DNA from 2 places in the Sphingomonas sp. LM7 genome. Region 2 is predicted to be linked to the other one. Evidence: riboswitches for the same ligand, from Rfam matches in the RefSeq annotation. Region 2 holds a riboswitch; the other holds the start of a gene.
What was found. Region 2 has a riboswitch for cobalamin ahead of metE (5-methyltetrahydropteroyltriglutamate--homocysteine S-methyltransferase). Riboswitches for the same ligand answer to the same signal wherever they lie in the genome.
Positions count from the first base shown of each region.

Region 1: another riboswitch for cobalamin. It lies ahead of BXU08_RS18370 (TonB-dependent siderophore receptor); the one in region 2 lies ahead of metE (5-methyltetrahydropteroyltriglutamate--homocysteine S-methyltransferase).

Region 1 is NZ_CP019511.1:3,957,385-3,964,683, reverse strand. It holds gene fusA (elongation factor G) at 1-276, opposite strand, end outside; gene rpsG (30S ribosomal protein S7) at 466-936, opposite strand; gene rpsL (30S ribosomal protein S12) at 989-1,360, opposite strand; gene BXU08_RS18390 (hypothetical protein) at 1,618-2,235, shown strand; gene BXU08_RS18385 (polymer-forming cytoskeletal protein) at 2,240-2,671, shown strand; gene BXU08_RS18380 (DUF4142 domain-containing protein) at 2,735-3,325, opposite strand; gene BXU08_RS18375 (methyl-accepting chemotaxis protein) at 3,409-4,722, opposite strand; cobalamin riboswitch at 4,828-5,016, shown strand; gene BXU08_RS18370 (TonB-dependent siderophore receptor) at 5,133-6,974, shown strand; gene BXU08_RS18365 (ABC transporter substrate-binding protein) at 7,049-7,299, shown strand, end outside.
Region 2 is NZ_CP019511.1:248,270-255,568, reverse strand. It holds gene BXU08_RS01135 (M28 family metallopeptidase) at 1-601, shown strand, start outside; gene BXU08_RS01130 (hypothetical protein) at 601-831, shown strand; gene metE (5-methyltetrahydropteroyltriglutamate--homocysteine S-methyltransferase) at 872-3,160, opposite strand; cobalamin riboswitch at 3,267-3,469, opposite strand; gene BXU08_RS01120 (mandelate racemase/muconate lactonizing enzyme family protein) at 3,524-4,699, opposite strand; gene BXU08_RS01115 (IclR family transcriptional regulator) at 4,821-5,651, shown strand; gene BXU08_RS01110 (dihydrodipicolinate synthase family protein) at 5,692-6,591, opposite strand; gene BXU08_RS01105 (TonB-dependent receptor) at 6,626-7,299, opposite strand, start outside.

The sequences.
Region 1 (7,299 bases), 450 kb from region 2:
GTGCCCGGGGGTGTCGATGATGTTGATCAGGTGCTCTTCGCCCTTGCCCTCTTCGGCGCGCCACTTGCACGTCGTAGCGGCGGACGTGATCGTGATCCCGCGCTCCTGCTCCTGCTCCATCCAGTCCATCGTCGCAGTGCCTTCGTGCACTTCGCCGATCTTGTAGGACTTGCCGGTGTAATAGAGGATGCGCTCGGTCGTCGTCGTCTTGCCGGCGTCGATGTGCGCCATGATGCCGATATTGCGATAACGCTCGAGCGGATGGCTGCGGGCCATGATGTTCACTCCTGTGCCGGACGCGCCGACGGGCTAGAAACTTTTGAGGGGTTTCCACCCTCACCCCGTTCGGGTCGAGCCTGTCGAGGCCCTGCCCTTGCTTCTCGCGAAGGTCAGCCCGTCGACTAGCTCAGGGCGAACGGTGATGGGTGGAGGCGCCGAAACGCTCCACCCATATAGTTACGAAATTTACCAGCGGTAGTGGCTGAAGGCGCGGTTCGCTTCGGCCATACGATGGGTATCTTCGCGCTTCTTCACCGCGTTGCCGCGGTTGTTGGCGGCATCCATCAGCTCGCCCGAAAGGCGTGCCGACATGGTGTGCTCGCTGCGATTGCGCGCCGAGGTGATCAGCCAGCGGATAGCAAGTGCCTGGGCACGCTCCGGACGGACCTCGACGGGAACCTGGTAGGTCGCACCGCCGACGCGGCGCGAACGGACCTCGATGCCCGGCTTGATGTTGTTGAGTGCTTCATGGAACACGCCGATCGGCTCGCGCTTGGCGCGCTGCTCGACGGTTTCGAGCGCCGTGTAGACGATGCCCTCGGCCACGGACTTCTTGCCGTCCAGCATGACCGAATTCATGAACTTGGTGAGAACCTCATCCCCGTACACGGGATCAGGCAGGATTTCCCGCTTTTCGGGACGACGACGACGAGCCATCTGATATCTTCCTTCTAAACTTCAGCCGTAAATGATCGCAAAAGCGACCGGCTTACTTCGGACGCTTGGCGCCGTACTTGGAACGCGACTGGCGGCGATCCTTCACACCCTGCGTATCGAGCACGCCGCGAAGGACGTGATAGCGAACGCCGGGAAGGTCGCGCACGCGGCCGCCGCGGATCAGGACCACCGAGTGCTCCTGAAGATTGTGGCCCTCGCCCGGAATGTAGCTGATGACTTCGCGCTGGTTGGTCAGGCGGACCTTCGCAACCTTGCGGAGTGCCGAGTTCGGCTTCTTCGGGGTCGTGGTGTAGACACGGGTGCAGACGCCGCGCTTCTGCGGGTTCTGCTCCATCGCAGGGACCTTGGACTTGGCCTTCTGCGGTTCGCGGCCCTTGCGGACCAGCTGGTTGATCGTTGGCATGAAGCCCTTCACCTTTGCGTTACCGGATGATCCGGCGGTTACTTTGCTGGAGCCCAGACTCTACAGAATACGAAAAGGCCCCGGGTGTCTTTGACCCCCCGGGCCATTGCGTCTCCAGCAACGTTCAGCTCTTTGTTCCCCGAGTCTTGCGCCCCATGGGGCCCTCGCGGAACGGTGGCGCCTATAGCTGCGCAGGCATAGGCGGTCAATGGGGCGCCCCGGGGATAACAGAGCGTCAACGCATCGGGCGCTAAGGCATGTCCAACATGCTGCACCCACCCGGACACGGCGCCGTCATCCGGCCGATTCCCGCTAGGCTAGCGCCTGCGCTTCTCGCCGTCGCGACGACGCTGCTGCTCGGCGCAGTCGGCACGCCGCACCCCGGCGCGTGGCAGCTGCTCGAATCGCTTGGCCGCGAGTCGCTGACCGGCCTGTTCTTCGCCGCCGGCGCCGGGCTGCTCGCCTGCCATCTCGCCCAGACCAGCGTCACGCCCTCCCCCACTTCCGCCGCCGCGTTTCCCGCCGCGCTGATTGCCGCGTCGCTACCCGGCCCGGGATCGCTGGCGCTGCTGATCCCGCTCGCGCTCGCGGCGCACCAAATTCACCAGACGCGCAGACTCCAACTGCTCGCCGCACTCGGGCTTGCCGGCGTGGTCGCCGGGATCGTTGCGGCAGCGCTGCACAGCCCCGCGATCGGCACCGTCGGCGCGCTGGCGATGCTGGCCGCCGCGACACTGATGATTCGCCACGCCACACGGCCCGCGGCCAACGACAATCTCCGCGACGAGCCGTTCGTCGCATTCTGGGGTCTGCCGGATGCCCCCACTCATGCTACGCATCCGGAACGGACTTCGAGTCCCGTATTGGGGGAGTGAGCCTGTGTTCAGCAGCAAGGGCCGCGAGGAGCGTTCGGCATCGGGCCAGGGCAATGGCCGGGGACGCGGCATGTTCTCGGTGATCGGTCCCGACATGGCAGTGACCGGCAACGTCCGGGCGACCGCCGACCTGCATATCGACGGCAGCATCGAAGGCGATGTCGAGTGCGGCAACCTCGTCCAGGGCCCGGAAAGCCGAATCGTCGGCGGCGTCACGGCGGACACGGCGCGGATCGCCGGCACGGTCGAAGGCAGCGTGCGCGTGCGGCACCTGACTGTCGAGCGCTCGGCCCGGATCCTCGGCGATGTCGAATATGAGGACATCACGATCGAGAATGGCGGCCATGTCGACGGCCGGCTCAAGCGCGTCGGCAACGACGCCGCTGCGACCGGGCCGCGTGCGGTGCCCGATGTCGCGCAGGAACAGGCGGCTTGAACTCCAAAGAAAAGAGGCGCCGCCCGATCGGACGACGCCTCTCTCGAGAGCCTGGAACGGGGGTTACAGGCTCTTGATCTTGGTCAGGTGCGCCTGGACCACTTTCTCGGCTTCCTTGGCGAATGCCTTGAGCTCGGCGACTTCGCCGCCCGCGGCATAGGCCTTGACTGCCGCCAGCGCCTTTTCGTGCGCCGCGACCTGCTGGGTCTTGTAGAGCGCGTCGAATGCCGCGTCGTCAGCTTGGCGCAGCGCTTCGAGATTGGCTTCCTGCTCGGTGTTGAGCGCCGGGTTGGGCGCGATCACCGGGCTCGCCTTGCCGGCGGCGGTTTTGAGCTTCTCGGTCGAAGCATTGTGGTGCTCGACCATCAGCTTGCCGAAATCCTTCAGCGTCTGGGCCTTGGCCTTGTCCTGCGCGATCTTGCCGGCCTCGACTTCGAAATAGTCGCTCGCGCCGACTTCATTGACGAATTTCTGCGCCGGCGACAGCGGCTCGCCGGTGGTCAGCGCATTGTCGGCCAGATTGGCGTCCGCCGGCACGACGACGCCGTTATCGGTAGTGACCGTGTTGGTTGTGGTCGTGGTGGTCTCGTTGCCGCCGCACGCCGAAAGCGCGAGCGCAGACGTGAATCCCAAGATCAAGTGAAGCTTTTTCATTCAGGGGTCCTCCTCGCGTGCCACAACGCCGCCCCGCGCCGCCCGTTCCACCTTCTCAATGAGATAGCGGAAGCGCCGGCAGGTCAGGCGCGGCGTAGCTCGGCGAGGAAGGCCTCCAGCTCCGTCGAGAGCGCACCCGCATCATGATGCAGCCGCGCGGCGAGCGCATGCATGTCCCCGGCGCTGTCCGAAGCCACGCGCGACGTGCCGCCGATCGCCTCGACATCGTTGCGGATCGCCGTGCTGGCACCCACTGCTTCCTCGACATTGCGCGCGATCGTGCGCGTGGCGCCTTCCTGCGCGACGATCGCCGCCTGGACGCCCGCGGCAAGGTCGACCATCGATGCGATCGCGTCCTCGACCTGGACATGGCCCAGCGTGACATCGTCGATGCCCCGGCGGATCTCGTCGACATGCGCGGCGATTCTGCCCGCGGCGACTCCGGTCTGGTTGGACAGCTGCTTCACTTCGTTGGCGACCACGGTGAAGCCCCGCCCCGCCTCGCCCGCGCGCGCTGCCTCGATCGTCGCGTTGAGCGCCAGCAGGTTCACTTGCCCGGCAATGTCGCTGATCAGCGCGATCACCGAATCGATCGTCTGCGCCGCGCGGTGCAGCTCGCGGGTGCGGGCACTGCCGGCGCGGACCAGCGCCGATACCTTGCCCGCCGCGGCTTCGGCGGCCTGGGTGCTGCTTTCGATATGCTCCAGCGAGCCCGCCAGCTCGCGCCCGCGCGCGGCGATCTCGCGCATATTGTCGCTGGTCTGCGACGCGGCCGAAGCAACTGCGACGGCGCGGTTGCCCACTTCGGCGGCGCGATCCGCGCTCGATGCGGCGCTGCGCTGCAGCTCCGCCGACAGCCCACCCAGTGCCTGCGCCAGCGTCGCGACTTCGCCTTCGAACCGCTCGCTGGCGCGCTCGATCCGCTCGGCGCGCGCGACGCGGGTGGCAGCACTGCTGCGCTCATATTCTGCCGCGAGATGGAGCAGGCGGCGATTGCCGATCACTGCCGCCAGCCGGCCGCCCCGCGTCAGGATCATCCCTTCGCTGCCGCTTGCCGCGCGATAGGCGTGGAGCAGCGCGCCGATATCGGTCGCGGCTTCGGCGACCGGGCAGGCGCGGACATGTCGCACGACGCCATGCCCGAAATAGGGATTGCGCAGCAGCGCGTGGCCGAACGGATTGAGCAGCAGGCGCCGCACGTCCTTCTCGAAGATCGCGCCGACCGGGCGGTGCGACGCATCGACCACCGGCATCAGCCGCAGGTCGGTGTCCGAGTTGAACAGATCGACTGCCTTGAACAGCGAATCCTCCAGCGTCAGCCAGGGCGGATCGGCTTCGGCATCGGTGAGCCAGCCCGGATTCGGGTCTGGCTGCGGAGCAAGTTGGGCGACCTTCATGGCCCCTGCCCTACGCCGTGCTGGTAAACGCGGACTTCACCGTTGGTTACACAACCGTGACAATTGGAATTTTTTCGCAGTTGCAGCGAGCGCACGCCCCGCGTAGAGGCCGCGGCCGTGACGGGTGTCCCCTGCGAGGGGGATGAAAAGGGAACTCGGTTCAAACCCGAGGCTGCCCCCGCAACTGTAACCGGCGAGCGTTAGCGTCATCATGCCACTGGAGTTTTTCCGGGAAGGCGGCGCGAATGCAGTGACCCGGGAGCCAGGAGACCTGCCAGTCACAGTCGATTCCTTTGCGCGGGCGGGGTGCACCGGGCGAACGAGGGCTATGCCCTTGCGTGAGCGACACCGTTTAACCGGGTCGCCGCGCCAGCTTTCGGCGAGACGACCCCTGACGAAGGTGTCTTACCGTGACCAAGTTCAAGCTGTTTCTCTATGCCTCGGCCGCATTGCTGCCGGCCGTGGCGCATGCCCAATCGGACGATGACCAGATCGTCGTCGTCGCATCGGGCGTCGAGCAGGAAGCCGAGACTACCGGCCGTTCGATCACCGTGCTCGACCGCGCGACGATCGAGACGCGCCAGACCGTCTCGCTGTCCGATCTGCTCGCCACCACCCCGGGCGTCACTTCGACGCGCAACGGCGGCCCCGGCGCGCTCACCGCAGTGCGCATTCGCGGCGCCGAGGATGCGCAAACGCTGGTGCTGATCGACGGCGTCCGCGCCAACGATCCCTCCTCGCCCAGCGCGGCGTTCGACTTCGGCAACTTGCTCACCAGCGCAGTCGAGCGTGTCGAGATCCTGCGCGGGCCCAACTCGGTGATCTGGGGCAGCCAGGCGCTGGGCGGCGTGGTGAATGTCGTGACGCAGGCGCCGGTGGACGGCATCGCGGCGCGCGCCAATGCCGAATATGGCTATGCCGATCAGATCTCTGCCAACGCCGCGATCGCAGCGGGCAATGATACGGTCCAGGGCGCGCTGACCGGCGGCTATTTCCGCACCGACGGCGTCTCGCAGGCCGCCTCGGGCACCGAAGCCGACGGCTATCGTCAATATAATGCCAGCGGCCGCCTTCGCGTCGAGTTCGCACCGGGCTTCGGCGCCGACCTGCGCGGCTATTACGCCAATTCGCGTCTCGAGATCGACGGCTTCCCTGCCCCGGCGTACAGCTTCGCCGACACCGACGAATATACCACCGGGCAGGAGCTGTATGGCTATGCCGGGCTGTTCGCTGATTTCGGTCCACTTTCGAACCGCGTCGCCTTCACCATCGCCGACATCAACCGCGACGGCTTCGATCCGTCGATCCCGGGCGACGGCCCCGCCTATCTCTATCGCGGCCGTAGCGAGCGCTACGAATATCGCGGCGACGCAAAGCTGGTCGACCAGCTCCGCGTGACCTTCGGTGCCGAGCGCGAGAATCTGCGCTTCTATGACGGCGCCGATACGTACCGCGCCGACATCACCAGCTTCTACGGGCAGGCGATCGTCACGCCGGTCGAAGCGGTGACGCTCACCGCGGGCATCCGCAACGACGATCACAGCCGCTTTGGCGGGCAGACGACCTGGGGCGTCAATGCCGCGGTCAAGCCGCTCGACAATACCCTGCTCCGCGCCAGCTATGGCGAGGGCTTCAAGGCGCCGACGCTCTATCAGCTGTTCGCGCCCTTCTACGGCACCGACACCCTCCAGCCCGAGACCGCCAAGAGCTGGGAAGCCGGCATCGAGCAGTCGGCGCTCGGCGGCGCGGCGAAGCTGGGCGTGACCTGGTTCCACCGCGACACCCGCAACCAGATCGACTTCGACCTGGTCAGCTTCACCTACGCCAATATCGCCCGCACCAGCGCCGAGGGCGTCGAAATCGAACTCGCGCTCAAGCCGGTCGAGGCGTTTACCGTCACCGCCAACTACACCTATACCGACGCCGAGAACCGTTCGGCGGGCTATGAAGGCAACCAGCTGGCGCGCCGTCCGCAGGACACCGCCAGTCTCTCGGCCGATTACCGCCTGCCGTTCGGGCTTTCGCTGGGAGGCACGGTGACGATCGTCGGGGACAGCTTCAACGATCAGGGCAACTTCACTCCGATCGATGGCTTCGCGCTCGGCAGCATCCGCGCCGAGATGCCGATCGGCGATCGCTTCGCAGTGTACGGCCGTGTCGAGAACGTCACCGACGAGCAGTACGAAGTCGTCTCTGGCTACGGCACCTATGGCCGCGCAGCCTATGCCGGCGTGCGGATCAAGCTCAACTGATGCGGGTTGCCGCGCTTCTCTGCCTCATGGCAGCCGGATGCGCGGCGCAGCCTTCGCCGCACGGAGGCGGGATCGTGTCGCTTAATCCGTGCGCCGATGCGATGCTGGTCGAACTGATCCCGCCCGACCGCATCGCCGCGATCAGCCATTATTCGCGTGACCCCGGCGCGTCCTCGATTTCGATGGAGGTCGCGCGCCGGTTCGCCGTCAACCATGGCACCGCCGAGGAAATCCTCGCGCTGCGACCCGATCTCGTCATCGCCGACAGCTTCACGTCGCCCTCGACCCGCGAAGCCTTCGCCCGGGCCGGCCTGAAGACACTCTA
Region 2 (7,299 bases):
GGCGCATCTCGACCATCTCGGCGTCCGCCCCGATGGCAAGGTGATGTACGGCGCCAATGACGACGCCTCGGGCACCGCCGCGGTGCTCGAACTGGCGCGGACGCTGGCGGGCAGGAAGCATCGCCGCGGCCTGTTGTTCGTCGCTTATGGCAGCGAGGAATCGGGCGGCTTCGGCGCGCGCTGGTTCGCCGAGCATCCCCCGGTGCCGCTGTCGGACATCGTCGCCAATCTCGAGATCGAGATGATCGGCCAGCAGGATCCCAAGCTCCCCGCGGGCACGATGATGATGACCGGGTTCGAGCGCTCGACCTTCGGCGAGACGCTCAAGGCGCACGGCGCGTTGGTCACCACCGATCCGTACCCCGAGCAGAACTTCTTCCAGCGCTCGGACAATTATGCGTTGGCGCTCAAGGGCGTGGTCGCGCACACCGTATCGGGCTGGGCGACGGTGCCGACCTATCACACGCCCGAGGATACGATCGACAAGCTCGACTTGCCCTTCATGGCCCGCGCGATCCAGTCGCTGGTCGCCCCGCTGCGCAGCCTGGCGGACAGCAAGGCGAAGCCCGAATGGAAGCCGGGCGGCCGCCCGAACGAGTGATGACCGCGCTCGAACTCCAGGACCTGCTGGTGACCGCGCTGGTCCGCAAGGCCGGCGGCAGCAAGCGCGACTGGCGCGCGGCGCTGGGCAAGATCCGCGTCTACAGCGCCGAGACGCACCCGCATTGCAACTGGTCGGTCGCCCCCTCGGGCAGCAACGGCGAGAATGCGATCATCGAGCGCCTGCTCGACGATGTCCGCGGCCGGCACCCGCTGGTGAGGGCAAAATGAGACCGGCGCGCAGAGCCCAACCCCTGCGCGCCGGCCCGTCTCACGCCGCGGCGCGCAACGTCCGCGCCGCGGCGACCATCGCTTCGATCGCGGGCGTCACTTCGGCCCATTTCCGCGTCTTGAGCCCGCAATCGGGGTTCACCCACAGCTGGTCGGGCCGCAGGTGCAGCTGGGCGAGCTGCATCAGCGCCACCATCTCTTCCTCGCCGGGCACCCGCGGCGCGTGGATGTCGTATACCCCGGGCCCGATCGCGCCGGGATAGCGATAGGCGGCAAAGCCCTCCAGCAGCTCCATCTGCGAGCGGGCGGTCTCGATCGAGATGACATCGGCGTCCATCGCCCCGATCGCGGGCAGGATGTCGTTGAACTCCGAATAGCACATATGGGTGTGGATCTGGGTCGCGTCGCCCACCCCCGCCGCGGAGAGCCGGAAGCTGTCCACCGCCCAGTCGAGATAGGCCTGCCAGTCGCGGCGGCGCAGCGGCAGCCCTTCGCGCAGCGCCGCTTCGTCGATCTGGATCGCCTTGCACCCCGCCGCTTCGAGGTCGATCACCTCGTCGCGGATGGCGAGCGCGATCTGCCTGCACGAGTCGGCTCGCGGTTGGTCGTCGCGGACGAAGGACCAGTTGAGGATCGTCACCGGCCCGGTGAGCATGCCCTTGACCGGCTTGTCCGTCAGGCTCTGGGCATAGCGCCACCACTCTACGGTCATCGGCGTCGGCCGCGAGACATCGCCGTACAGGATCGGCGGCCGCACGCAGCGCGAGCCATAGCTCTGCACCCAGCCGTTCACCGTGAACGCGAAGCCCGACAGCTTCTCGCCGAAATACTGGACCATGTCGTTGCGCTCGAACTCGCCATGGACGAGCATGTCGAGCCCCACTTCCTCCTGCCAGGCAATCGCCCGCGCGGTCTCCTCCCGCAGGAAAGTCTCGTAAGCGGCCGCATCGAGCTCGCCACGGTTGAACCGCGCACGGGCATTGCGAACCTCGGCAGTCTGTGGGAACGAACCGATCGTCGTCGTCGGATAGGCCGGCAAGTCGAGCACCGCAGCCTGCGCGGCAAGCCGCTCGGCAATGTCCGACGCGCGCGCATGCATCTCCGCGGTGATCGCCGCCACGCGCTCGCCGACCGCGGCATTGTGCACCCGCGGCGAGGCCTTGCGATTGGCCGCCGCCCGCGATGCCTCGGCGAGCTCCCCGGCGACGCTGTCGCGCCCCTCGTTGAGCGCACGCTTGAGCAGCGTCAGCTCCTCGACCTTCTGCACCGCAAAGGCGAGCCATTGCGTGACCTCGGCATCGAGCTTCTTCTCCAGCGCCAGGTCGACCGGCACATGGAGCAGCGAGCAGGACGGCGCGAGCACCAGGTCGCGCGTCGCGGCGATCGGCTCGATCCGCGCCAGCAGCGCGTCGAGATCGGCACGCCAGACATTGCGCCCGTCGATCACTCCCAGCGACAGCAGCAGCCCCCTGGGCGCCGCCTTGAGCAGCGGATCGAGCTGTTCGGGCGCGCGGACCAGATCGACATGCAGCCCGGCCACGGGCAGCGCCGCCGCGAACGACAGATTGTCGCCCAGCCCACCGAAATAGGTGCTCAGCATCAGCTTGGGTCCGCAGCGCGACAGCTTGGCATAGGCCCGGGTCAGCGCCCGCCGCTGCTTCTCGTCGAGATCGAGTACGAGCACCGGCTCGTCGATCTGCACCCATTCCGCGCCGGCCTGGGCGAGATGCCCGAGGATCACCGAATAGAGCCCCAGCACTTCGTCGAGCGCGTCGAACGGATCGACATCGCGGCCCTTGGCGAGGCTCAGCCAGGTCACCGGCCCGAGCAGCACAGGCCGCGTCTCATATCCCTGCGCCTTGGCCTCGCGATATTCCTCGATCACCTTGAGCCGGTTGAGCGCAAGCTTCTGCCCCGCGACGAGCTCGGGCACGAGATAATGGTAATTGGTGTCGAACCACTTGGTCATTTCGCACGCAGTGACGCTGCCGTGGCCACAGCCATCGTCATGATCTCCGGTGGTCCCGCGTGCCATCGCGAAATAGGTCGCGAGATCCGCCTCGCCATCGGCACTGCGGTAGCGCTCGGGAATCGCGCCGAGCATCACGCTGGTGTCGAGCACATGATCGTAAAGCGAGAAGTCGTTAGAGGGCAGCCAGTCGGCACCGAGCGCCTTTTGCCGCGCCCAGGCGGCGGTGCGCAGCCCGGAGGCGGCGTCGAGAAGCTCGGCCTTCGTGGCCTTGCCACTCCAATATGCCTCGAGCGCGTGCTTGAGCTCGCGCCGCGGCCCGATGCGCGGAAAACCCAGTGTTGCAACAGTGACGGTCATGCTCTTCAACCCCGAAGAAAGGCGGAAGGCTTGGACCAGACACGAGCACACGCTCCGGGACGGCCCGCAGCGACATGCAAGCGGCCAGCCCGGGCACCCCGCCGGTGGACGTTATCGCGTCGAAGGCAGGTCTCCTGGCTCGCGGGTCACAGCTGACGGTCCGTCTTCCCAAGGCAAGCCTCAGTGACATCGTGGACCACAGCTCACCGCTTACAGTTGCGGGGGCAGCGCCGGTATTTCACCGGCTTCCCGTCTTAGCTTCGACGCAGGGCACGCCCCGGCCGAAGAACCTTGACCCGCGCTGGATCGCACCACGCGCCGGCCCCGTCAAGCAAGATATAAAGATCTCTTTATATGATGCGTTCAGCTGAGCTGGGTCGCATTGGCCCAGAAGCGCTCGTTGGGTTCGACGCCCAACCCCGGACCCTCGGGAATCGCGAAATAGCCCGCCTCGCATTCTAGCCTGCCCGTCATCAGCGAAGCCGAATGCGGGAAGATGCTGTGCTGATATTCGTGCCACGGCAGGTTGGTCAGCGTCGCCGAGGCATGAAGGCTGGCGGCGGCGAAGATTCCCGCGCCGATCGTGGCGTGCGGAATGACCTGCGCGTGGAAGGCCTGGGCAAGCTGCGACATGCGCATGAATTGGGTGACGCCGGTATGTCCCATCTCCGGCTGCACGATCCCCACGGCACGCCGCTCCAGCCTAGCGCGGGCGTCATAGACGGTGCGCCACTCCTCGCCCGCAGCGACGGGGATCGGCGAATGCGCGGCGATGTCGGCGAGCCCGGCGACATCCTCGGTCTTGCACGGCGCCTCGATGAACCGCAGGTCATAGGGCCGTAGCCGCTCGATCAGCGCGATCGCGTCGGCGGGCGAATACATCCAGTGGCAGTCGAGCATCAGCGCGACATCGGGGCCCAGTGCCTCGCGCAATGCCGCAATCTCCTGGACCAGGCTGCCATAGGTCACCACTGCGGCGATCTTGACCGCGCCGAAGCCCTGATCGACGAAGCTCCTTGCCAGCGCGACCCGTTCGTCGAGCGTCTTGCGCGGCAGCCCCGAAATATACGCCGGAATGCGATCGTGATGCCGCCCGCCGAGAAGCTGGTTCAACGGCAATCCGGTCAGCTTGCCGAACAGGTCCCACAGCGCGATGTCGACCGCGGCGATCGCGTCGAGCCAGAAGCCGCCGGTATAGCCGCGCACGCGCATCAGATCGTAGAGGTCGTCCCAGATCGCCTGCACGTCATAGGGCGTGCGTCCGGCGACGAACGGCGCGATCAGGTCCTCGATCAGCGCGTGCAGCGCCTTGGGCGCGACCAGGCCATAAGTCTCGCCCCAGCCGACCAGCCCCGATTCGAGCGTGACGCGCACCACCAGCGAACGCATCTCGACCGGATAGACGGTGCGGTTGCCGCGGCGCACGATATAGCCGCGCGTGTTGACCGCTTCGCCAGGGCCGAGCGCGCCGAGGTAGGTCGCCTCCTGCGGGATCTTCACCGAAAACACGTCGATCGAGCGAATGCGATTGTCGGGCACTTGGGCTCCCCTCTCCTGGTTGCAGACAGCCTAGGCCCATGAAGCTTTTATAGCAACGACAAAGCTGCAGTGTTTCGCATCGCCGTGGACGCTCGCGCGGACAACGGCTAGCATACCCCCTATGACAGCAACACCTCCCGGTCCCGCGGCGGACGAGCGTGCGAAGCGCGGGCGCGCCAAGGCAGGCGCACAGCCCAACCAGAGCCTGATCGATGGCATCACCGTCCTCCAGGCGCTCGCCATCTCGCGCGATCCGGTCGGCTGCCGCGAAGTAGCGCGGCGCGTCGGCATGGAGACCACGCGCGTCAATCGCCTGCTCAAGACGCTCGCCTATCTCGGTATCGCGCGGCAGACGTCCGACCGCAAATACCGCGCCGGCGCGGGGATGACCGTGCTCGCCGCGCAGAGCCTGTTCGCTTCGGGGCTGCTGCGCCGATCGCTGCCGGCGCTCGAGGAGCTGCGCCGCTTCGGCCATACCGTCGCGATGGGCGTGCGCTGGCGCGACAATGTCAGTTACCTGTTCCACGCGCCGCCCAACATGCCCGCCAACGACGCGCTCGGCCGCATCGGTCTCTATCCCGCTACGCGCGGCGGCATCGGCATGGCGCTGCTCGCCGCGATCGAGGACGACGAAGTCGCCGAAGTCTATGGCAGCGATCCGATCCCGGGCTATGACGACCTGCCCCATCTGCTCGCCGCGCTGGATGGCGTGCGCGCACAGGGATTTGCCCGTCTCAAGGTCAAGGAATCGCCCGAACAGCATACCGTCGCGGTAACCGTCGGCACGACTGCCTTCGCGGCGATCGGCCTGTCGGGCTGGATTCCCGAGCCGGCGATGCCCGAGCTGCTCGACGCCCTGCGCGCCGCCGCGGTCAAGATCGAGCAGAGCGGCGACGAAACAGGCTCGACTGCCCCGGCAGAGACGATCCTGGACTATCGCATCGCGGTATAACTGCGCAAATTCCCCTCCCTGCAAAGGGAGGGGGAAGCACTTACGCCAGCTTCGCCTCCAGCCGCCCGAGCAGCACTGCCAGCTCCGTCAGATCGGCGGCGTCGAACGCCGGCCCCGGCGCCCGCGTATAGGCCGAATCGATCACGCCGCGGCTGCGCAGGATTTCCTTGGTAAGCCGCCAGCGGAACACTGCCTGCACCATCAGGATCGGCAGCATCGCCTCATAGACGCGCCGCACTTCCTCCGCGTCGCCGCGCCGATGCGCCGCCATTAGCGCGACATGCGCCTCGGGGGTCTCGGCAGCCGGCATCGTACCTACTGCACCGCGACCGAGCTCATCGACGATATAGCGACCGCCCGCACCGCCGAACACGCCCGCCAGTCGCGCGTCGCCTTCCTCCAGCAGCGCAGTGATGCGCTGGCCGCACGGCATATTCTCTTCCTTGACCCAGGCAATCGCATCGGTGTGCGAGACGATGTGGAGCACGTCGGCGGGATCGAGGCCCAGCCCCATCGGCGCCGGCGCGTTCTGGAGCATCAGCGGCAGCCCTGCGCGCGCGCCCAGTGCCGAGTAGAAACCGGCCAGCGCATCCAGGTCGCGCCCGACGGCCCTGGGTGTCATTACCATCGCCGCGCTGGCGCCCGCCGCCGCACCGGCGCCGAGCAGCGCGGCGCTGTCCTCCACCGTATCGGCGCTCGCCCCGACGATGAAGCCGATGCGCCCGCGCACCGCGCCGCCGACCACGGCGATCAGCCGCTTGCGCTCGTCGAGCGAGAGCTGGTCATATTCGCTCGCCAGCCCGGGGAACACCACGCCGTCCGCACCTGCGGCGACCACATAGTCGACCACCGCGACAAGTCCGCCTTCATCGATCGTGCCATCTTCGTGGAAGATCGTCGGCAGCACCGGAAACACGCCGCCGAGCGTCGCAATCGTCATGTTGATTCCTTCTTTATGATGCGACGATGCGCGTTCAGAACTTGAAATTGACCCCGGCCGAAAAGCGCCGTCCCTGCATCGCGTAGAGCGACGTCGCCTCGGGGGTTTCGGTGTATTTCTGCTGGACCTCGTCGGTGAGGTTGGTCGCGTCGGCGTAGATCGTGAACTTGGCGAATTCGTAGCGGATCGACGCGTCGATCGTGCGATTGGGCGCGAAGAAGATCGCCGTCGCACCGGCACCGACGCTGTCGAAATATTTGTCGCGATAATTGTACGCGACCCGGGCACCGAACCCGTCCTTTTCGAAATAGCCGACCAGATTATAGTTGAGCTTGGAGAGCCCCTCGAGCGGCAGCGCGGCGCCGCGTCGGTCGGTGAGCGCCGTGGTGCTGTCGATATAGGAGAGGTTGGCAACCAGGCCGAAGCCGTCGAACGGCGCGGGCAGGAAGTAGAACGGCGTCTGGAAGAGGACCTCGACGCCCTTCACCTTGCCGCCGTCCGCATTGTACGGCCGGGTGATCAGGAAGCCCTGCCCCAGCGGATCCGGCGCGACTTCGCCCGGCGGCACTTCATAGGCTGCGCGGCGGACGATGAAGGTCTTCACGTCCTTGTAAAACGCGCCGACGGTGAGTGCCGCGCCCGGCGCGAAATACCATTCCAGCGACGCATCGACCTGGTCGGCGCGGATCGGCTGAAGCTCGGGATTGC